One region of the Staphylococcus sp. aM genome, then DNA from elsewhere that is predicted to be linked to it. Evidence: riboswitches for the same ligand, from Rfam matches in the RefSeq annotation. Region 1 holds a riboswitch; each other region holds the start of a gene.
What was found. A riboswitch is a leader RNA that binds a small molecule or an ion and turns the genes downstream of it on or off. The one in region 1 is predicted to bind thiamine pyrophosphate.
Positions count from the first base shown of each region.

Region 2: another riboswitch for thiamine pyrophosphate. It lies ahead of tenA (thiaminase II); the one in region 1 lies ahead of P7F85_RS01905 (thiamine phosphate synthase).
Region 3: another riboswitch for thiamine pyrophosphate. It lies ahead of P7F85_RS08770 (ECF transporter S component); the one in region 1 lies ahead of P7F85_RS01905 (thiamine phosphate synthase).

Region 1 is NZ_CP121447.1:419,482-427,461, forward strand. It holds gene thiO (glycine oxidase ThiO) at 1-1,003, opposite strand, end outside; gene P7F85_RS01905 (thiamine phosphate synthase) at 996-1,586, opposite strand; TPP riboswitch at 1,656-1,765, opposite strand; gene P7F85_RS01910 (MFS transporter) at 2,166-3,440, shown strand; gene P7F85_RS01915 (putative quinol monooxygenase) at 3,567-3,854, shown strand; gene P7F85_RS01920 (FUSC family protein) at 4,056-5,978, shown strand; gene P7F85_RS01925 (DUF2188 domain-containing protein) at 6,100-6,513, shown strand; gene P7F85_RS01930 (GTP pyrophosphokinase) at 6,775-7,473, shown strand; gene P7F85_RS01935 (alpha/beta fold hydrolase) at 7,631-7,980, shown strand, end outside.
Region 2 is NZ_CP121447.1:814,071-822,050, forward strand. It holds gene P7F85_RS03910 (F0F1 ATP synthase subunit epsilon) at 1-203, shown strand, start outside; gene P7F85_RS03915 (DUF1146 family protein) at 355-588, shown strand; gene murA (UDP-N-acetylglucosamine 1-carboxyvinyltransferase) at 700-1,965, shown strand; gene fabZ (3-hydroxyacyl-ACP dehydratase FabZ) at 2,009-2,449, shown strand; partial or broken gene P7F85_RS03930 (transposase) at 2,733-3,051, shown strand; gene P7F85_RS03935 (YwpF-like family protein) at 3,060-3,500, opposite strand; gene P7F85_RS03940 (single-stranded DNA-binding protein) at 3,688-4,071, shown strand; gene P7F85_RS03945 (transglycosylase family protein) at 4,480-5,211, shown strand; TPP riboswitch at 5,373-5,474, shown strand; gene tenA (thiaminase II) at 5,552-6,241, shown strand; gene thiD (bifunctional hydroxymethylpyrimidine kinase/phosphomethylpyrimidine kinase) at 6,234-7,055, shown strand; gene thiM (hydroxyethylthiazole kinase) at 7,048-7,839, shown strand; gene thiE (thiamine phosphate synthase) at 7,840-7,980, shown strand, end outside.
Region 3 is NZ_CP121447.1:1,778,143-1,786,122, forward strand. It holds gene P7F85_RS08755 (class I SAM-dependent rRNA methyltransferase) at 1-820, opposite strand, end outside; gene auxA (lipoteichoic acid stability factor AuxA) at 1,077-2,378, opposite strand; gene graF (glycopeptide resistance-associated protein GraF) at 2,532-2,666, shown strand; TPP riboswitch at 2,939-3,040, shown strand; gene P7F85_RS08770 (ECF transporter S component) at 3,127-3,702, shown strand; gene P7F85_RS08775 (ABC transporter ATP-binding protein) at 3,715-5,118, shown strand; gene P7F85_RS08780 (energy-coupling factor transporter transmembrane component T family protein) at 5,111-5,917, shown strand; gene purD (phosphoribosylamine--glycine ligase) at 6,044-7,282, opposite strand; gene purH (bifunctional phosphoribosylaminoimidazolecarboxamide formyltransferase/IMP cyclohydrolase) at 7,310-7,980, opposite strand, start outside.

The sequences.
Region 1 (7,980 bases):
ACAGTATACCGTTACGATAATGACCAGTGATGATAAACAAGCCGTCATCGATTTGATCCATGATAGGTAATTCATGTTCTGTGTAAGGTCTTATGCCTGACCATTGTTTTAGAATATGGCCATTCGATAGTCCAGGTATACGTTGTTGAGCATGATTGAGTAGCCATGAAATACCTAGGTCACTATTACCGACACTGTAATTATTGAATTCACTTGTCGCTCCAATTAAGTAGCGATGTTTTTCCTTTGGAACGATATAGCAACCATTCGTCATGAACACAGTATGATTTAATTTAAGTGAAGGTTGTTCAACTAATAATACCTCACCTTTAACACCAATCACTTGTCTTGGTATAGCGTAATCTTTTAATAGCTGAGTAGACCAAGCACCACCTGCCACAATTACTTTTTTAGCGTAGATATTAGCATTATTTGTTGTAACTGTGTAAAAACCATTATTGTGATGAATGTGTTTTACTTCTGTTTGATAATAACGATGAACATCGCGCTGAATTATTGATTGTAATAAAGCTTTAGTATAGTGATTGGCATTGATTTGACCGTCCTTTGGAATATATATGGCTAAGTCAGTTGGTTCGACATGACCATTTGACAGGTTAAATAGTTCATCATCTGAGAGTAACTCAACGCTTGGGTCTTTTGATTTAAGAAAGGCATATTGTTGAGTTAACCACTTTACGTCTTTGGTTGATGATGCCATTTTAATTAATCCAGACTGTTGAAATTCAATATCAATACCAGTTTCATGATAGAGGGCATCACTTAATTCTGGGAATAATGACCTAGACGCTACTGCTAATTGAAATAATTCACTATCAGTTGTGAACTCATTTTGAGCGCCTAACATGCCACCGGCTTTATAAGAGGCATGCATACCTGGTATATCTCGGTCTACAATAGCAATATCTAAATGTGATTGATTAAGTTGTCGAGCTATCGACATACCTATCACACCAGAACCGATAATAAGAACATCATGCATGAGCGTGCCACTTCCTTTTTAAAGAGTTAATTTCGCTAACGGTAGAGGTCATGAAAAATGAAATTGAACATAGACCATCAAATGCTGTAGGTAATTGAGAAATGGTGGACGGGGAAATTCCGCCTATAGCATAAATAGGAATATCAATCTCGAGTACGTCATGAATCTCTTGAATTGTTCGTGGATGTTCATCTGGGTGCGACGATGTAGGGAATATGTGACCGAAAAAGACATAATCTAATTGCCACTCATGACATTGCTTAACCATTTCAATATTATGCGTTGACATACCGACAACTAACTCAGGATGTTGTTGTTTGATTAAAAATGCTTCTTCGTCATTTTCTTTAAAATGAATACATTGTAAATTTAAAGCTTTAAGTAATTTAAAATGACTATGAATGATTATTTTATCTTTGGGAAATCCAGCTTCAATGAGCTGTACAATAAAACCTTGTAACTCAAAAGCAGACATAGGTGTTCTAAAGAGTAAGCCATCAATGGCCGGCTCTATAGTCAAAAAATGCCTTAAATCTTGCTGTGACAATTCTTTATAAAAAGTTATCGCAATAAATATATACATCACCTCAACAAAAAACGCTATTTCCACATAGTAGGGAAATAGCGTTAAATTGCTAATGAGTACTTTAAATTCATAGCTATGCCACTTCCCTACGCCAGTACAAACTGGATCAGGTTCTAGGAATTATAAAGTCACATCTTTACTCTCAGCCTTAAACAAAGGCACTTCCAGTGGGTTTATTATTAAATTGTATGAATGGAATAGCGCTTTCAATTTACATACAGTTTACTATTTTTTATTGACGGTATCAAACATGACAACTATCTTTATTTAGCTTTTTTTGGAATAAAGGCAAGAAAGAAACAACCAATTTAGACGAAAACGCAAATGAACATGAATAGCTTATTTAAATATTGAAAATTAAATGTAAGTATTGTTAATTTTTATTGAATAAATTGTGAATATTTTCTAAATTTTATATTGTAACCGTTTCCATTTCGTGCTATTATAATAAAAATTGTAGTGCTACAAGAAATGAAAAGATGTGTGATTAGAAGTTAAACAGTCATCATTAGGAATTTCTGAAACTTAACGACAACACATAGAAACAACATATCATTATGGGAAGTAGGAAAAGAAATGAATAAAAAAAGAAGTAACGTTCGTTGGTTTTTTGCGATTGCATTCTTTCTTATTGGTGTTATAGCTTATATGGATAGATCTAATATTTCATATATTGCTGTACCAATGATGGAAGACTTACATTTAACAAAAACACAATTTGGTTTATTAGCGTCATTTTTCTCATTAGGTTACGCTTTAATGCAAGTACCGTCAGGGATGTTAGCAGAGAAATTTGGACCACGTAAAATGATTACAATAGCTTTAGTATGGTGGAGTGCTTTTACAATTCTCACAGGTATGATTAAGCATCATGGTTTATTATATTTTGTTAGATTTTTATTTGGTGTGGGAGAGGCGCCTATGTATCCATCTAATGCAGTGTTCAATTCATTTTGGTTTGCTAAAAATGAAAAAGGAAGAGCATCAAGTGCGTTATTAGCAGGTTCATATTTCGGCCCTGTGTTAGCACCGATTGTAACCATCGCGATTGTTAACGCATTTAATTGGCAAGCAGTCTTTTATATTTTTGGTGCGGTTGGTATTGTGATGGCAGTTCTATGGGCAATTATCGCTAAAGACTTGCCGGAACAACATAAAATGGTCAATGAAGCTGAAAAGCAATTTATTACTGTGCATAGAGACATTGTTGAAACTGATAAATCACTACCACCTTGGAAACGTTTTTTAACTCACTTTAGTTTTTATGCGATTGCGATTCAGTACTTTGTAGTACAATTTGTCATTACATTATTCTTAATTTGGTTACCAACATATTTAACAGAACAATACCATGTTGATTTCAAAGATATGTCAATTAGTTCATTACCATGGTTATTAATGTTCTTCTTGATTTTATCTGGTGGTGCTATTTCAGATAAGATTTTAAATACTGGTAAATCTCGTTTCGTCGCACGTGGCGTCATTGCGATTTTAGGATTTGTCGTCTTCTCAATATCAATCTTTTTTGCAGTACATACTGAAAACTTATATGTCACTATATTCTGGTTATCTCTTGGCTTAGGTGGCGTTGGTATGTCTATGGGTATGAGTTGGGCCGCAGCGACAGACTTAGGTCGTAACTTCTCTGGAACAGTATCTGGTTGGATGAACTTATGGGGGAATATTGGTGCCTTAACGAGTCCATTCTTAGCTGGTGCCTTTGTTGAACAACTTGGTTGGAGTATGACGTTCCAATTATTAATTATTCCAGCAGTATTAGCGATTATCATGTGGTTCTTTGTTAAACCTGATCAACCATTAGTGATAGATGAACATCAATCAGTTAAATAATTTGTAAATATCAAATACGAGCAATAAATGAGGATAGACAGGTCGTTAAGATCATGCTTCAAACTCATTTATTGCTTTTTTAATTTTACTAGGTGCATAATTATATTATAGAAAGGTGTGATTCGAATGATGATAATCAATGCTAAAATTAAAATATCAGAAGAAAAACGTGATGAATATTTAAAACTTATGAAACATTTAGTTTCTGAATCAAGAAAAGAAGAGGGCGTACTATTCTATAGCCATTATGAAGATGTGCAAGATAGAAATACGTTTATCGTAGTGGAGAACTACGTAGATGAAGCGGCTATTAAATCACATAATGAGTCTGAACATTTACAAATGTTCAAAAATGAAATTGGTAACTTTGTCGTAGAAGCACCAGTGATTGAAGTGGCTCAACAAGTCAAATAAATATTTATATCGGTATAAAGGGAATTAGTCATCAAACAAAAAGAAAAGTGTTATAATAGTTTTTGTGTTTTGATGAATTGCAAGCAATACATCCGATAAATTGACGCTATAGAGAGCGGGATAAAGCTGATTTCAAAAGTGAAATGAGAACCATTCCGTTCTCTTATTTATGTTCAAATAAAAAAGAAAGGAGAGCATATTTTGAAGAGTTTCTTAAAGACAGTATTTTATTTTAATCGATCTAAGATTGATATGTTCAAAGGTATCAGACAAGGCTTGCTTATGATAATACCTGCATTATTAGGTTATTACTTCGGCTTTTTCTCATTTGGTTTACTTATTGCCACTGGTACTTTGGCACATATTTATGTTTTTAAAGGTTCACCACAATCTATGATTAGAACGGTGGTGCTTTGTTCGTTAGCTTTCGCAGTTTGTATGATGTTAGGGACATTGACAGCTGCACAACCGCTCATCTTTGGTATTTTACTTCTAGTTGTAACGGTGGTGTCATTTTATATATTCACAGATTTAAAAATTGCGGGTCCATCATCAACTTTCTTTATAGTGACATTTTGTTTACCAATGAACTTACCAATTGCACCTGATCAAGCATTAGTGAGAGGACTTGGTATTCTTATTGGTGGTGCATTTGCGACACTAGTTGTACTTATCACTATCTATATGAAGAAAGAAAAAACAGAGGATAGTGCCATTAATTCTGACTTCAAAGTGATTCAAGATTTAATGAAAAATTATAATGATCCAGAATCATTTAAGAAAGTGGCAACATCTGCAGTGTCTTCTTTTAAAGCATCAGATAAATTATTGATCACATCATCATCTAGTAATGGTAAATTAAGTACGAGATTCCAAAAATTACTATTAATACATACGTCAGCACAAGGTATTTACTCAGAATTACTTGAATTAAATGAAAAGGGTGTGCGTCCATTACCAAATGAACTGCTTGAAATGCTAGACTTTATCATTGATAAAATAAGTCATCCATCTTCAAATGGTAAAACATGGAGAAAAGAAGTAGATGTGAGCCCAGAATTCGAAAACTTAATTAGTCATATATTAAAAATTGACGAAATTGCTCATGCAAACTCTGAACATCTTGAACATGAGGCAAACATTCGAAAACCATTATACAGTAAACGTATTTTACAAAACTTAACATTAGATTCGCTCGTATTTAGAAATACATTACGATATACAGTCATTATTGCAGTAGCAATCTTTGTTGCTTTATTCTTTGGATTTGATAAAGCTTATTGGATTCCACTTTCCGCACATACATTATTATTAGGTACATCAACGATTCACACATTAGAACGAGGAATGGCCAGAAGCTTAGGTACGTTACTCGGTGTAGTGGTACTTTCAGGAATTTTAGCATTTACAGTACCAGCCCCATTAGCAGTTGTATTAATGGGCTTCGGTGCGATGATGACAGAAGCATTTGTTGGTGTTAACTATACTTTTGCAGTTATCTTTATTACGATACAAGTTATCTTATTAAATGGATTGGCATCACAGAATTTATCCATCTCAATTGCTTTCCCACGTATTGTCGATGTGGCCATGGGGGTTGCCATTGCATTACTCGGTTTATTTATACTAGGACAACGTACAGCGTCTGCGTTATTGCCTAACACTATTGCAGATGTTGTTAGACAAGAAGCGAAATTTTTCCATTATTTATTCTCCAACAATGAATACAAAAATGAAGAACAAGAAAAACATTTAAGTCTAAGCTTGTCAGTAAGATTAAACAATATGACGCAAATGTACAACGCAGCAAATGGTGAATTATTTAGTAATAAGTCAGTTATTCAATATTACTATCCAAGTATATTTGCCTTAGAAGAAATTAGTTTTATGTTGAGTAGAGCTTTAAACGATAAAAATCGAACTAGAATTGACGATCAACAAATGGGTGAATACTTAGCTATCTTTGAAAATATTGCTAAGCACTTTGAACTCCACTCTCATTTAGAAGTTAAAGACTTAACAGATTTACCGCAATATAATTATATTAAGTCAGGTTTAATGAAGATTCAGAATAATAGTCAAAAAGAACGTAAAGATGCAAGTGAAACACTAGCATTTGCTTAAGTTTGCGAATGATTAGGCAGTCTGAGGGTTGTCTAACTTCAGAGTCCGGTCATGGTGATTGAATAGTTGAAAAGAGTGGTAAAGAAAAGTATCACACTCATTAACTAGGAGATGAAATGCAATGCCTTGGACTATGGAAGATTATCCTCAAAGCCTAAAGAATTTAGACAAATTAGAACGAAAAAAAGCAATTGATATTGCTAATGCTATGCTAAAAGATGGTTATAAGGAGTCAGATGTGATTCCAATAGCAACACAACAAGCTGAAAAATGGTATAAACAAGCATCTGAAGAAGAACTAGAAGAACTCAAAAATAAACACATCACACAGCATCTACAAGATAAGTCAGCGCAACCAGAATTAAATGAAAAGCCAGTTCATATATATTTCGAAGATAATGAATGGAAAGTGAAAACAGAAGATGCAAAACAAGCATCTGATACATTCACATATAAAAAAGATGCTATAAAGCGTGCCAAACATATTGCAGACAATAAAGACACTAAAGTAGTTGAACATCAAAAAGATGAATAGAATGACTAGAGGTTGAGACATAACGTTTTTGTGCTCTGGGAAACCGATTAACGGCGTCCTAAAAGCAGGATTATCGGCAGAAACTCTCACGATTCGACAAAATTTGGAAAACAATTTTGCTCATCGTTCGGTTCTGCTCAAATCCTAAACGCTTTTGTCCCGACCTCTTATTGTTTACGACTAAAGTAGGTAATGCAATTATTTCTTATTCTCATTGAACTTCGATATAATGAAGGGGATAAAAGAGATGGAGGAAATCATATGTATGTAGAGAGAAAACCATCATTATACCTTGAAGACTTGAGATACGAATTTAAAAATAGTTTAAGTGCTATTCAAAATGGTGATGAGGCATTTGATATTTTAGTAGGATTTGTTGAACTCGATCATATTTATTCATCCGCACTTAAAGAAATAAGTACTAAGTTAAGCATTTTAGATGATAATTTCAATCATAGATATAAACATAATCCCATACACCATATGGAACGACGTGTTAAAGAGATGGGGAGTTTAGTTAAGAAGCTTAAACGGAAAGGTTTAGACATTAGTGCACAAAGTGCTAGAGATCATATTATGGATATCGCTGGTATTAGAGTGATATGTAATTATATGGATGATATTTATGTTATTGAAGAGATGTTATTAAAACAGGAAGACGTCAAATTAATTAAACGCAAAGATTATATTGAACATCCTAAAGAAAATGGTTATCGCAGCTTACATATTGTGGTATCGATTCCAGTATTCTTAGCAGATTCTGTAGAAATTATTCCAGTAGAAATTCAAATTAGAACCATTGGTATGGATATGTGGGCGAGTCTAGAACATAAAATCCGTTATAAAAATAATGCAGATACTGAAAAATATAAAGGTTTATTAGAACAATGTGCTACAGAGATTACCGATGTAGAAAGTAAGATGCAACAGATTCATACTGAAATATCTAAGGATGATTAACGTCACCCTTAAAGAAAGATGAATAAGGTAGTAGGTCGCCAATTTACTAAAGCATGACGACTTACTACTTATTTTTATGTAAAAAGGATTTTAATTAAAGTAATATGATAAAATATTTAATATATATAATATGATTTTTGAGAATTAGAGGGTTAAGATGAATAAGCAAAATTTTAAAACACAACTATACCAATTAAATAATTATGAAAATGAACAAAGTGAAGTGATATATGCAGGTAATCCCAATTCTAAAGAGGCCATTGTCTTTATTCATGGTGCATTACTTACGTATAAGATTATGACCATGTTTGAACCATACATGAGAGAATACAAACTGATATTTATCAACTGTCCTAGTAGAGGTAAGAGTTCTGAAATTGAAAGGGATAATCACACATTAGATGACTATTCAGAACGTGTTTATGATGTATTAAGTCAGATTGTGAGCGAGCAACAATTGTCAGAAATAAAAGTAGTTGGTTATTCTATGGGAGGTATGATTGCTAC
Region 2 (7,980 bases), 390 kb from region 1:
TTGTAGAAGTTAGACAACATCAACTATCAATTATTGTCCAAACAGCTGAAACTGCTACTGAAATTGATGTTGAAAGAGCTAAATTAGCTAAATCAAGAGCAGAATCGCATTTAGATAATGATGATGATAATAGTGACATTAATAGAGCCAAAAGAGCGTTAGAACGAGCAAATAACCGTTTACGTGTGGCTGAACTTAAATAAATGATAAAAGGCTTGGAAATAAACCAGATATGGTGTTTCCAAGCCTTTTAATATACATATAAATCTTCCTTTGTTTACAGTTAATTGTAGTATCATTATTAACTTTTTTCATGTACAATGTTATACAGTAATCAATTCTAAGGAGTTAACTATGGATTATCTTGGACAGTTTGCAATTATACATTTGATATTACATGTGATATGTATTTGCATAGCTTATTGGGCATTGAATTCAATTCGCCTCGATCAATTTTTTAAAAAAGGTTATGCTACACAAGTTCAAATTTGTATGATATTTATAGCTATAATGTTGGGAACGAGTGTGAGTAATTTCATAATTGACTTATTACAGTTTTCCACTCAATTAAAATATATAATGAAATAGTGCGTTTTTAGTTTTTTCATATTGAAAAACGGATATAATATAATAATGAATAATAAATTTTATATAGTAGGGAAATGTAAATAACTAGGAGATTTAAGTGGAGGATTTAAGATGGATAAAATAGTAATTAATGGTGGTAACCAATTAAAAGGAGAAGTCAAAGTAGAAGGTGCTAAAAATGCAGTTTTACCTGTGTTAACAGCTTCACTCTTAGCTTCTAAAGGTACAAGCAAATTAGTTAATGTACCTGCATTAAGTGACGTAGAAACAATTAATAATGTATTATCAACATTAAATGCAGATGTTACATATAAAAAAGATGAAAATGCAGTGGTAGTAGATGCTACTAAAACATTAAATGAAGAGGCCCCATATGAATATGTAAGTAAAATGCGTGCAAGTATTTTAGTTATGGGACCTTTATTAGCACGTTTAGGACATGCGATAGTTGCATTACCAGGTGGTTGTGCGATTGGAAGTCGTCCTATTGAACAACATATCAAAGGTTTTGAGGCATTAGGAGCTGAAATACATTTAGAAAATGGAAATATTTATGCAAATGCAAAAGATGGTTTAAAAGGTGCTTCAATACATTTAGACTTCCCAAGCGTTGGCGGGACTCAAAACTTAATTATGGCTGCATCATTAGCATCAGGAAAAACAGTATTAGAAAATGCTGCTAAAGAACCTGAAATTGTTGATTTAGCTAATTATATAAATGAAATGGGCGGAAAAATTACAGGTGCTGGTACAGACACTATTACAATCCATGGTGTTGAATATTTAACAGGTGTAGAGCATTCAATTATTCCAGATAGAATTGAAGCAGGTACTTTACTTATTGCAGGTGCGATAACACGTGGAGATATATTTGTTCGTGGTGCAATCAAAGAGCATATGTCTAGCTTAGTTTATAAACTTGAAGAAATGGGCGTTAAATTAGATTATCAAGAAGATGGAATTCGTGTATCTGCTGAAGGAGATTTAAAACCTGTAGATGTAAAAACATTACCACACCCTGGGTTCCCTACAGATATGCAATCTCAAATGATGGCATTATTATTAACAGCGAATGGTCATAAAGTTATTACAGAAACAGTCTTTGAAAATAGATTTATGCATGTTGCAGAATTCCGTAGAATGAATGCAAATATTGATGTTGAAGGTAGAAGCGCTAAGATTGAAGGTAAGAGTGATTTACAAGGTGCACAAGTAAAAGCAACTGATTTAAGAGCAGCAGCAGCACTTATTTTAGCTGGTTTAGTTGCTGAAGGTACAACTCAAGTTACTGAATTAAAACATTTAGATAGAGGTTATGTAGATTTACATGGCAAATTAAAATCATTAGGCGCTAATATCGAACGTATTAATGATTAATTTGAAGCATTAACTTTTGGTCAAACATGGAGGGTTAAACATCATGGAAACAATTTTCGATTATAATCAAATCAAACAAATCATACCACACAGACAACCATTTTTACTGATAGATAGAGTTGTAGAATACGAAGAAGGTAAGCGTTGTGTGGGATTAAAACAAGTTTCAGGTAACGAACCATTCTTCCAAGGGCATTTTCCAGATTATGCTGTAATGCCTGGTGTATTAATTACAGAAGCGTTGGCGCAAACGGGTGCAGTAGCTATGTTAAATAGTGAAGAAAATAAAGGTAAAATTGCGCTTTTTGCAGGTATAGATAAGTGTCGTTTTAAAAGACAGGTAACACCTGGTGATACACTTATGCTAGAAGTAGAAATTACAAAAATAAAAGGACCTATTGGAAAAGGTACTGCTAAAGCTACAGTAGATGGTCAACTAGCATGTAGTTGTGAATTAACTTTTGCAATTCAAGATGCTAAGTAAAACAAAGAGCCTGGGACATAAATCACAAAAATAATAGCACAAAGATGATTTGAAATTGAAAATCATCTTTGTGCTTCTTTTTATATTCAATACTTCGTATTGTATGACTTCGCTTTCCTAGGGTGCCGTCTCAGCCTCGGTCTTCGACTGGCACTGCTCCCTCAGGAGTCTCGTCAACAATACTACGTATTAACATGTTATTTTACATTAAAATACTTTAAAAAAATAAGGCCCTTTCGTATAATTTAATAAATATCAATAAACTAAATCAACGAGGTGCCTTATGTATAAAGTTTATAACATGTCTCAACTTACACAACCAATGGAAACTTCAATTCTTATTCCTACAAATGATTGCTCGATATGTGAATGAAATTGTTGAAACAATCCCAGATAATGAATTCGATGAATTGAATCACCATCGAGGTGCTACATCATATCATCCAAAAATGATGTTAAAAATTCTTCTATATGCTTATACGCAACCTGTTTTCTCTGGTCGTAAAATAGAGAAACTTCTTAATGATAGCATTAGAATGATGTGGTTATCACAAAATCAAACACCTTTTTATAAAACCATTAACCGTTTTAGAGTCAACCCCTTTTGAATTTATCTTTCGAATTTTTCATCTTTAAGTTTAGGTTTAGATTGCATCATACGATTGAATGTTTTCTTTAATTCTTCACCAGTTAGTCCATCATTAACTAATTCTTCTAATAAACTTTCTGCATAGACTTGTCTAAGAGTATAAATATGGCATTCGAATACTATAGACATTGTTTTTTCAAACTGAGTTACACTTTTTACAGTGGCATCAAATAATGCAGGATCGTTGGCAGGTCTTGTTATGACAACACGTATATCTAACAATTGTTCATTGTCTTTATACTCCTTAAATGTGTGATAGTGTTCATTAGAAATGACAATTTCTAAAAGCCATCCTGTACCACTACCTTCTTTATTGATAATCACGCCGTCTTCTAGTTCATATTCAGTTACACCGCCATTCTCGCTTACAATTTGAAAACGTACAGCTTTAAATGTCTTCATTAAGTCCACATCCCATTTATTTATATATTTACAAAAAGTGATTTATTTTTAATCAACCGATTTAAATATTGATTATTTTCTTTAAATATATCAAAAATGAAGGGGAAATAGCTATATATTTCGAAAAATTAGCATTTTGACGGTATTAATAGATGTGATTATTATATTACTTAAGAGGAGGTGACACATGTTAAATAAAATAGTTTTAGTTGGCAGACTTACAAAGGATGCCCAAATTTTTGAAAAGGAGGAAGGTAGTAAAGTAGCAACATTTTGCGTTGCTACGGAAAGAAATTATAAAGATCAGAACAATGAAATCGCATGCGATTACCTATATTGTAAAGCTTTTGGTAAAACAGCTACGAATATCGAAATGTATACATCACAGGGTTCTTTAGTGGGTATTACAGGTCAAATGCGATCTCGTAAGTATGAAAAAGATAATCAGACACATTTTGTAACTGAAGTATATGTAGAAACAATTAAATTTATGTCCTCTAAGACAAAAGAATCCAATATCCTCTCTAACGAATTTAATGAAGCACAAAATGAATGCTTTCATATAGGTTAGATAGCCATTAATTATTCAACAACTCCCAATTATTTATACTTTTATCCTATCTTAATATAAATTATCATCTTTCAATTATACTCAAGCGACCTTTTTAAAATTTAATAAAATAAAAAGGTCGTTTTTGTACCATATATTACTTAAAAATAGGCACTTTTACGTCAGAATTATCTGATAGATTTCATTTGTATTACATACATATCACAAGTATGTAACCTTTATAAACTGTCATGGCAGTTTTCAAAAGACTTATAATTTAAATTTACACCAATTTACGATGTAATTAGGACGTAAAAAAAAGGCTTCCTTTTTTATTTGGCTGTAACCTGCAGTGTATTTATAGATGTTAAAGTTGTATTTGTAAATTAGTTAAAGAAAACAAATCACTTTTAGGAGGATTTTTTAATAATGAAAAAGACAATTATCGCATCATCATTAGCAGTAGGATTAGGCGTTGTAGCAGGTAACGCTGGACACGACGCACACGCAAGTGAAGCAAATATCAATGAAGCTGAATTAGCTCAAAAAGCACAATCAAATGATCAATCATTAAACGAAAGCCCTATCCAAGAAGGCGCTTATAACTATACATTCGATTATAATGGTTTCACTTATCATTTTGAATCAGATGGTTCAAACTTCTCATGGGATTTCCACCAATCTGGTCAATCAAGTGAAGCTTCAAATACTCAAGCTCAACCACAACAAGATGTAAGTGAACAAGGTTCAGCATCAACTAACCAAACTTCAGCAGAAGAAGTTAGCAACCAACAACAATCAAACTCTGATCAACCTGAGCAAGTTTCTGCTCCACAAACAGAGCAAACTCAACAACCACAACAAGAAGCTACTACTTCAAACAATGAATCAAGCTCAAATGAAGCTTCAAGTGGTTCATCAGTAAATGTTAATGATCACTTAAAACAAATCGCACAACGTGAATCAGGTGGCGACATCCACGCTACAAACCCATCAACAGGTGCTTCAGGTAAGTATCAATTCTTACAATCTACATGGGATTCAGTAGCTCCATCTGAGTACAAAGGTCAACCAGCTTCTAGCGCTCCTGAACATGTTCAAGACGCTGCAGCACAAAAATTATATGATACAGCTGGCCCAAGCCAATGGGTTACTGCATAATATAGATTTCACTAAACATCCTATCTTTAGATAGGGTGTTTTTTATTTGTGAAAAGTTAGATTTAGTTATATGTATATCAAAAGATATATTGATATACATTTTTTAATAATTGAATTTATATGTTACATTTGCTATTGTAATAATTGAAAATGATTAAAAAAAGAACTACTAGGGGCGCCTATGAAGGCTGAGATGAATTTAATTCAGACCCTTAAAACCTGATTTGGTTAGTACCAACGGAGGAAAGTAGTGTAACATATTAACGGTATGAGGTCGTGCCTTAATTTTGCTACTTTCCACGTTTGGAAAGTAGTTTTTTTATTTCAAGGAGGCAATTTTATGAGTTTTTCTAAAGATTTAAGAATGGCAGCAGAACCTATTATTGAAGATATCTATAATGATGGTTTCATTCAAGATTTATTACATGGTGAATTATCTAAACAAGCGGTGAGACAATATTTACGTGCAGATGCATCTTATTTAAAAGAATTTGCTAATCTATATGCACTATTAATTCCTAAAGTGCCTAATATGGATGATGTTAAATTTTTAGTTGAACAGATTGAATTTTTATTAGAAGGTGAAGTAGAGGCACATGAAATTTTAGCTTCATTTATCAATGAACCTTATCATGAGATTGTTAAAGAAAAGGTATGGCCACCAAGTGGTGATCATTATATTAAGCATATGTACTATAATGCCTATGCACATGAAAATGCTGCATATACGATTGCAGCAATGGCACCATGTCCATATGTATATGCGGTAATTGGTAAAAGAGCGATAAAGGACAATCAACTTAATAAAGATTCAATTACGTCTAATTGGTTTGAATTTTATAGTACAGAAATGGATGCATTAGTAAATTTATTTGATGAATTAATGGATCGTTTAACAGAGAATTGTACTTCAGAAAGAAAAGAAGAGATTAAGGAGAATTTCTTACAAAGTACTATTCATGAAAGAAACTTTTTCAATATGGCCTACGTAGATGAAAAATGGAATTTTAGAGGTGACAAAGATGAATAAACCTAAAATTGCTTTAACTATTGCAGGTACTGATCCAACTGGCGGTGCTGGTGTAATGGCTGATTTGAAGTCATTCCATTCTTGTGGTGTTTATGGAATGGCAGCTATAACAAGTATTGTTGCTCAGAATACAATGGGGGTAGACCATATTCATAATTTAGAGACATCATGGGTTAAAGAGCAATTGGATAGTGTATTTAATGATGAACTTCCTCATGCAATTAAAACAGGAATGATTGCTACAGAGGAGACGATGCAATTAATCAAAAATTATTTAGAAGATTATCCTACAATTCCATACGTGATTGATCCTGTCATGTTAGCCAAAAGTGGGGATTCGTTGATGGATGATCAAACCAAACAAAAGTTGCAAAGTACATTATTGCCACTAGCTGATGTTGTTACGCCTAATATTCCAGAAGCGGAAGAAATCACTGGAATAAAGATTGATACTGAAGAAAATATTCGAAAAGCAGGAGATATATTTATCAATGAAATTGGAAGCAAGGGTGTAGTCATTAAGGGTGGACATTCTGCTGACTTAAATAATGCTAAAGATTTTTTATTTACAAAAGATGGCGTTTACACATTTGAAGATGAACGATTTGATACTAAACATACACACGGTACAGGTTGTACGTTTTCAGCTGTCATTGCTGCCGAACTAGCTAAAGGTCGTAGTATTTATGAAGCAGTTGAAAAAGCAAAAAAATTTATTTCGTTGAGTATTAAATATACCCCTGAGATTGGTAAAGGTCGTGGCCCAGTCAATCATTTTGCGTATCTTAAGAAAGTAGGTTTAGATGATGAATAATTTAGAAAAGCTAAGAAATGAGAACCCTTTAATTGTATGTTATACAAACGATGTAGTTAAGAATTTTACTGCAAATGGATTATTAAGTATTGGTGCAAGTCCGGCAATGAGTGAAGCACCAGAAGAGGCTAAAGATTTTTATCAAGTTGCGAGTGGATTACTTATTAATATTGGTACACTTACGCATAATAATGAAGCAGATTTAATTAAGATAGGTAAAATTGCAAATCAAATTGGTACACCAATTGTTTTTGATCCTGTCGCAGTAGGAGCTTCACAATACAGAAAAGATTTTTGTAAAAACTTTTTAAATGAAGTTAAAGTTGCAGTGATTAAAGGCAACGCTTCAGAAATCTTGACTCTCATTGATAACAATACAACAATGAAGGGTACTGATGGAGATAGTTCGCTAAATGCAATAGATATTGCTAAGAAGGCTTATCAAAAATATCAAACTGCAATTGTAATCACAGGAAAAGAAGATATTGTTGTTCAAGATGACAAAGTGACTAAACTTTCGAACGGTTCACCAATGTCTGCTAAAATCACAGGTGCTGGTTGCCTATTAGGTGGAATTATTGCTAGTTTCTTATTTAGAAATCAGCATCCTCAACAAGAAACACTTGTCGAAGCAGTAAGTTTTTATAATATAGCTGGAGAAGTTGCTGAAGAAGCAGATCATGCTAAAGGTCCTGGCTCATTTTTGTCTGAATTGCTAGATCAATTGTATTTATTGAATTATCAAACCTATAAAAAATTTGTTAGCAAAGAAGAGGTTGAATAAATGTCATTTAAAGCTTCAGAATTAAAAATTTACTTTATATGTGGCACTCAAGATATACCAGAAAATCAAACTATTCAAGACATCCTTACACAAGCTTTAGAAGCTGGCATAACGATGTTTCAATTTAGAGAAAAAGGCGAC
Region 3 (7,980 bases), 1.1 Mb from region 1:
ATGTATCCATGACATAAATATATTGTGATTTTGGATCAATAGCATTAAGCCCAAAATTCTCTTCGGTTAATCCTCTAGAGCGATTAGCTAAATCTACACTAGTTGTTGATTTAGCCTTATTTGCAGATACTACTGAAAAAGCCCCTGTATAGCTAAACACATTTAAAAGATGACGCCCTTCTGAGAATTGATCACGTAATTTCTTTCTTACTTCTTTTTGATCAAGGAAAATACCTGTCATTAAGCCATCATCTAAATCCACATTATAAAAAGTGAAGTTTTCTTCGATGACGATTGGAAATGCTTGTTGTTCTCCCTCAACAAATCCACCTGTATATTCAGTATCTTTAAATCTCATTTTTTCGTAGATAGACTGATACTTAAAGACTGTTTTGATAGCTTCTAATATATGATATCTAAATTTGTAAATACCTTTTGAATACCATTGAATTAATAAATGCCCATCATAATTGTCGATCGTTAAACCACCGACACCATCACCTTCAGCATTGAACAATCTAAAAGCATTCGTACCATCTATATGATAGTAATATTCTCGTTCTTCTAAAGCTTTTTCAAATAATCGTTTAAAAAATGCAGTATTAATATCTTCAGATGGATCATAACTCAATACCCAACCTAAACCTTTGTGTTGTCTACCTACATAAGCAGTTGCTACATATTGTTCTTTCCCATCAACTAATTTGAATAAATCACCTTCTTTAAGATGATCTTGGGCATAAATATCTTCTTCATCAATTAAAGGATATTGATTGTGATATTTTGATTCTTTACCTCTATTTAAAGTTGCAATCTTCATTTATTACACTAACCTTTCTTTTATACGTTTAATTTCTTCAACCGTCACATTGCTATGTTGATTCGTAAATGCATTTTACATTATATATATTTACTAATTGAATGATTCATTTATTATTTTAACAAAGAATGCTACTTAGTCCTATTTTCTAACAAAAAAGAGTGAGCTTACAATTCGATCGATTAAAGAAGGAATTGTAACCCACCCTATAACACGTGTGATTTGTTTAGATTAATTTGTTTTTATATTCTTTTTATCATTCTTTTGGTTTATCTCTTAACTGTAATGAATAAGCAACAATCATTGCTAGTAACATAAGCAATAAAGTTGGTGTTATAAATACAGATAACAATAAACCGTGAACCATAATATTTATGAATTCAGTTAATAATTTAAAGAATAAGATACTTCCCATAAATAATTGTAAGAAGTAAAATTTACCTCTTAAGAAATAAGTAAGTGTTGTAGCAATATAAACAATGATAATGAATAAAAGTAATAATAATGTTACCCATTCAATCACATATTGCGTTTGTGATAATTCCCATTCTCCAGATAAGAACAATGCATTTCTGTTGTTAAATTCTAAGAATGTAAAGAAGAATATAACTAAACCACAGAAAATTTCAACATACATTGGTTTTATCCATTTTGGCTTTCTCATCCAATTTGGAATATCATCTTCTTGAATATCAACAATATTTTTTACTTTTTCTTTAAATTTATCCCTTTTAACTCTAATTCTTTCTAAATCAACACTTCTTCTTGTTTTACGTGCATATTCTGTTGTCTTATCTTGTAGTTGTTTTAAGTGAACTTTAGTTTGATTTGAGACATTACCTTTACTTGTTCTTGATAATTCAGGTTCTTCTTCGCCTAATTCTTGTTTAGTAAGCGGCAGAGCACGTCTTAAGAACAAGAAGTTCCAAATTGACATTTGTCCTAATAACCACATAATAATAAAGAATGTATTAACACTTAAAATATCAATAGATTCAATTTCATTAGCGTCAATACGACCATGCAATGCAATTTGAGTAATAAGATAACTGATACCATATGACACTATAATCCACATATAATGACTTTTTCGATTATCACTATTCAATTCATCTTTATATACAATGTATCCAATATGTATGATGAACGGAATAATAAATACGATACCAAAGAATCCATACACTTGCATCATAAGAACTAGAGTAATTAAGAAATACATTACCCCTATGACCAAGAAGAAAATTGAAATATCATAATCATACTTAATTGTTCTAAATAACGTATGACCTAGTAACATTACTAAGATACCAAATAATATAATGATTATGGCACTTACAATTGGGAAACCCCCGATAAATCTACTCATCACTTTAATTATTTCAGCGAAAAATGCGTTCAGGAATTCCCATATATTATACACATGTGTATTTACCTTCTTATCTCCATTTAACTGTTTAATAAGCGGTAAGTTAATTAATATAATGAGTCCTGTGAAAAGTGAAACGATACCGATGATATAACTAAATATGATCTCGGTGTGTTTCTTAAGAAAAGACATACTATTCACCTCAAAAGTTATTATATATGAAGAACTTATTCTTGTCTTTAATAAATCACTAAATACGTCTATAGACCTAGAAAAGTTTATTATTAGCATAACTGGGTAAAAGGTGTATGTAAACAATAAAACACAATTAGGGGTGGATTTATTATGAGTAATGAAGAATTTGCAAAAAAATCAGCTGAAAAAGCCAAAGAAGCAGAAGAGAAACTAAAAGAACAAAAAGAAGAAAAAACAAATGATACAGAACAAACTAAAAAAGATATTGATGATGCGTTAAATTAATATCTACTTGCTAGTTAAATCATAATAAGAATTCAATTTTCTATAAAAACTACGTGCCTAGGGTGTTTTTGATATCCTAGGTACTTTTTATGTTTACAAGCAATATACGTCTATTTCACTTAATTTTTATGATTCTTTATTCCATATCCCTTTCTAAAATTCCTACTCACTTCCAATTATTTTGCATAAAATCAAAATATTATTTTATGAAATATTTTATTAACTTGACAATCCACATGAAAAATCATACATTAAAGACAAATTAAAAATAATAAACGCACTAGGGGTGTTTTGAACTGAGATGAGGTTAACCCTCAAACCCTTTGAACCTGATCTAGCTAGATACTAGCGTAGGAAAGTGTAATTAACAAAGATTATAATCGTATGTTGAATCATATTCTTATGTTTTACGCACAACTTTCCTAGAGATGGTTGTGCGTTTTTTTAGGAGGATGTTTTTATGTCAAAAGGTTTAAAGCTTTCTGAGATATTAGTGACAGTACTTATCTCTGTAATTTTTGCCATTATTTATAACTTATGGTGGTTATTTTATAATGTTGCACAAGTCGCTGGTTTACACCTTGAGCAATTAACCTATGGAGTATGGTTTATGGCAGCGATTGTTTGTTATTTAATTATTCCTAAGCCAGGTATCGCCTTACTTGCTGAGTTTGCTGCAGGTGCCGGTGAAACAATTGTGATGGGTAAATTTGATATACCTACGATTATCTATGCCCTTCTACAAGGTTTAGCATGTGAGATTGTCTTTGCTATTTTCAAATACCAGTCTCGTTCAGTCATGGTAGCTATGCTTGCTGGACTAGTGACTGCACTTGTATCATTCCCAGTCGACTATTTCTATGGTTATTTAAATGAAGTTGCTGGATGGAACTTAATTTTATTCATTGTTTTCCGTGCGATTAGTGGTATTATTATTGCTGGTTTATTATCTTATTTATTGGTTAAAGCATTGGATCAAACTGGTGTAACTAAAGTATTCAGACCCGCTTCTAAAGATGATTACGATACATTATAAGGGGACTTAAAAGTGTTAAAAGTTACAAATTTACGTTTGAAATATCCAAATGGACATCGAAAAATTTTTGATAATCTAAATCTAGAAATTAAAGAAAAAGAAAAAGTACTTTTACTAGGACCATCTGGTTCTGGAAAAAGTACGCTTTTAAATGTATTAAGTGGCATTGTACCCAATTTAATAGAATTACCTATGAAGTATGATGAATTGCAAATTAAAGAGCATAATGGCGTGATCTTTCAAGATCCGGATTCACAATTTTGTATGCCTAAAGTTTATGAAGAACTTGCCTTTGTTTTAGAGAACAGACAAGTACCAAGACAAGATATGGATGAAGCCATTAACCAAGCATTAGCATCAGTGAATTTAAATGTAACCGAAAATACACAAATCAATCAATTAAGTGGTGGTATGAAACAAAAATTAGCTATCGTCGAAACAATATTACAACAGGCAGATACACTATTTTTAGATGAACCCACTGCAATGTTGGATGTTAATGCTACATCTGATTTATGGCAACGCTTGATTAAGCTTTGGAAAGATCAAACAGTACTCATTGTCGAACATAAGGTCGAACATATTTGGCAACATGTTGATAGAGTTTTATTAATGAACTATGAAGGACAAATCATTGCTGATGATACGCCAAATCATATTTTAAAGCATTATGAACATTTACTAAGTGAATACGGCGTATGGCATCCAAATGCATGGCATTATGCACCTGAACCTAAACATATGGCACCATCGTCTATAGAGCCATTATTTAAATTTGAACATGGTGCCATCATTCGTAATAAGAAAGATTTGTTTAAAGTGGATCAATTAGCTATTCATTCAGGAGAGTGGATTACGATAACTGGTCAAAATGGAACTGGTAAAACCTCATTATTAGAATCCATATTACAATTAATCAAATATAAAGGCGTAATGACATTTCAAGGTCAGGAATTGCGTAAAATTAAAGATGCTGCAAAGCACATGTATCTAGTGTATCAGAATCCAGAACTTCAATTTATCACTAACTCTGTTTATGATGAAATATTGATTCATTTTAACCATTTAGATTCATCTAATGCAGAATCTAAAACCCTCGACTTATTAGATTTACTAGACTTAACCAATGTTAAAAATCAACATCCTTACGAATTATCAATGGGTCAAAAACGTAGGTTAAGTGTAGCAACGGCATTAAGTTCAAATGCAGATATCATCCTATTAGATGAACCAACATTTGGTTTGGATAGCCACAATACATTTCAATTAATAAAACTATTTCAAGAGAGAGTATCTAAGGGACAAAGTATCATTATGGTTACACATGACCCAGAGATTATTAAACGCTATCCAACACGTCAATGGATAATTGAAAACCAATATTTAACAGAAATCAAAGGTGATCAACATGTTTGAACATTGGAAAATTAGACACACCTTTATGGATGACGTCAATATTATCACTAAACTCGTTTTAGGCGTTTTACTATTTTTCTTTATTATTTTTATTCATAATTTTGACTTTATGATTTACATCGTTTGTCTCATGTTTATCTTTTTACTTATGTTTAACGGAACGCAATTTAAAATTACTGGTGCTTTTATACTAGCAACCACGTTCTTTGCTCTATTGTCATCACTATTCATGATTTTATATGGTGATGGTGACCATATTTTATTTAAATTTGGCATCATTCAAATTAGTACGGAAAGTATCGTCAGAGGTATTCACCTTTCTCTTCGTACAATTACAGTGTCGATGTTTGGTATTCTTATAGCATTAACGTCACAAGTGGTCATGATATTTTATAGTCTAATGCAACACTTAAAAGTAAAACCTAAAGTTGCCTATGCCTTTATGGCCGCAATTAGAATGATACCATTAATCATTAGTTCTTTAATTCAATTACGTCGTTCTTTAAAAATGAGATATCAAATGATAGATAAATCAAATTATAGAGGATTCAAAAGACTCAAACATCTAATTATTCCTTTATTAAGTCAAAACATACGACGTGCACATCAATTATCTGTTGCAATGGAGTCTAAAGGTTTTAAAGATGGTCCAAGAACGTATTATTATCACGCACCATTCTCATACAAAGATATTATATTGATCATATGTTTATTAATTATTATCGGACTTTCTTATTATTTATCAGCTACCTTGCCAATAACTGGTATCCATGATGTCAGAATAGGTAGATTAGAATAAATTATTTTATCCATACTTCAATCATTCCATATATAAATCAAAAAATCCTGGGACAAAATAAATGTCTCAGGATTTAATAATATAAACAGTTGTTGACTGTAAACGCATTCTTTTTCTTGTATCATTTTATTTCAATGCTTTATTTCCTATATCTGTTCTATAAAACAAGTTATTGCTCTTTATTTTTTTAACATTTTGATAGGCATTCACTTGGGCTTCTTTTATATTTTGCCCTTCCCCAATAGCTAAAATGACTCGTCCACCACTATTAACAAACTGGTCATTATCCTTCTTCAAACCGCTTACAAAGTAATTTGAGTCAAGTTCAAATCCACTGACTTCATGCCCTTTTTCGTAATTACCTGGATAGCCTTTAGAAGCTAACATAACACCAACCACTGATTCATCTTTCCATTCAAAGTGAATCGGCTCATCATTATCAAGCGCAATAATATGTTGCATCAAATCACTATTCATTCTTGTCAATAATACTTGTGCTTCTGGGTCACCAAATCTTGCATTAAACTCTATTACTTTCGGCCCTTCTTCTGTTAAAATAGCACCAATATATAATAACCCAAAGAAGTGATGACCTTCTTCAGCCATTGCATGTGCAATCGGTTGTGCAATCTCATTATTAGTTCTATTAATGATATCATTGCTAATATGAGGTACTGGACAATATGCACCCATGCCACCTGTATTCGGTCCTTTATCGTAATCATAAGCACGTTTATGATCTTGAGCGATACAGTCAAATGGAACAGCTCTCTTACCATTAACAAATGTCATTACAGAAAATTCTTCACCTTCTAAAAATTCTTCAAACACAATAGTTCCTGAATTTCCATCAAACATTTGTTGAACTGCTTCTTTAGCTTCAGCTCTTTCTGAAGCAATTACTACCCCTTTACCTGCAGCTAAACCATCTTTTTTAATAACTATTGGCAAATCACATGTCTCAACAAAAACTAATGCCTCATCCTTGTCATCAATTTCCTTATATTGTGCAGTAGGAATATCATATTTAGCCATTATTCTTTTAGCAAATGCCTTTGAGCCTTCAATTTGTGCTGCATCGCGATTAGGGCCAAACACTTTAATTTGATGTTTTCTTAACAAATCAGGCAAACCATCTATCAATGGTTGTTCAGGTCCAATTACAACCCATTCAATTTGATGATTAGTGACAAATTCTAAGATAGCTTCGTGGTCATTTTCTTTAATATTCGTATGGATTTGTGCCACATTAACCATTGCTTCATTGCCAGGTATCACATGAACTTGGTCTACCATTGATGATTGACTTAATTTATAGGCTAATACATGTTCACGTCCACCTGCACCAATAACGAGTACTTTCATGACTTTTCTCCCTTCAACATCCTGCTTTTAGTGTTTAAAATGTCGCATTCCTGTCATTACCATTGTAATGCCATATTTATTTGCCATATCTATAGAATCTTGGTCCTTAATTGATCCGCCAGGTTGAATAATTGCTTTTATTCCATTTTTTGCAGCTAATTCTACAGTATCATCCATTGGGAAAAAACCATCTGATACTAATGCAACATTATCATTAATTTCAATTGCTCTTTCCAATGCTATTTTGGCTGAACCTACACGATTCATTTGACCAGCACCAATACCCACTGTTTGTTTGGCATTACTTAAAATCACTGCATTACTTTTAACTGCACCTACAACTTTCCAACCTAATAACATGGCTTCCCATTGCGCTTCGGTTGGTTCTACTTCTGTAGCAACAGTCATGTCAGCACGACTCACTTCAAAGTTGTCTTTATCCTGTACTAAATAACCACCCGATACTGATACAAATTCTTGTTCTCTATTATCAATCGTTGTATCTATTTCTAAAAGTCGAATATTTTTCTTTTTCGTTAAAATGTCTAAAGCCTCTTGCGTAAATTGAGGTGCGATAACAACTTCTAAAAAGATAGAATGTAGTGTTTCAGCTAACGTCGCTGTCACTGGTCTATTTAGTGCAATAATACCACCAAAAATGGATTGATTATCTGCATCAAAAGCATTTTGAAAAGCTT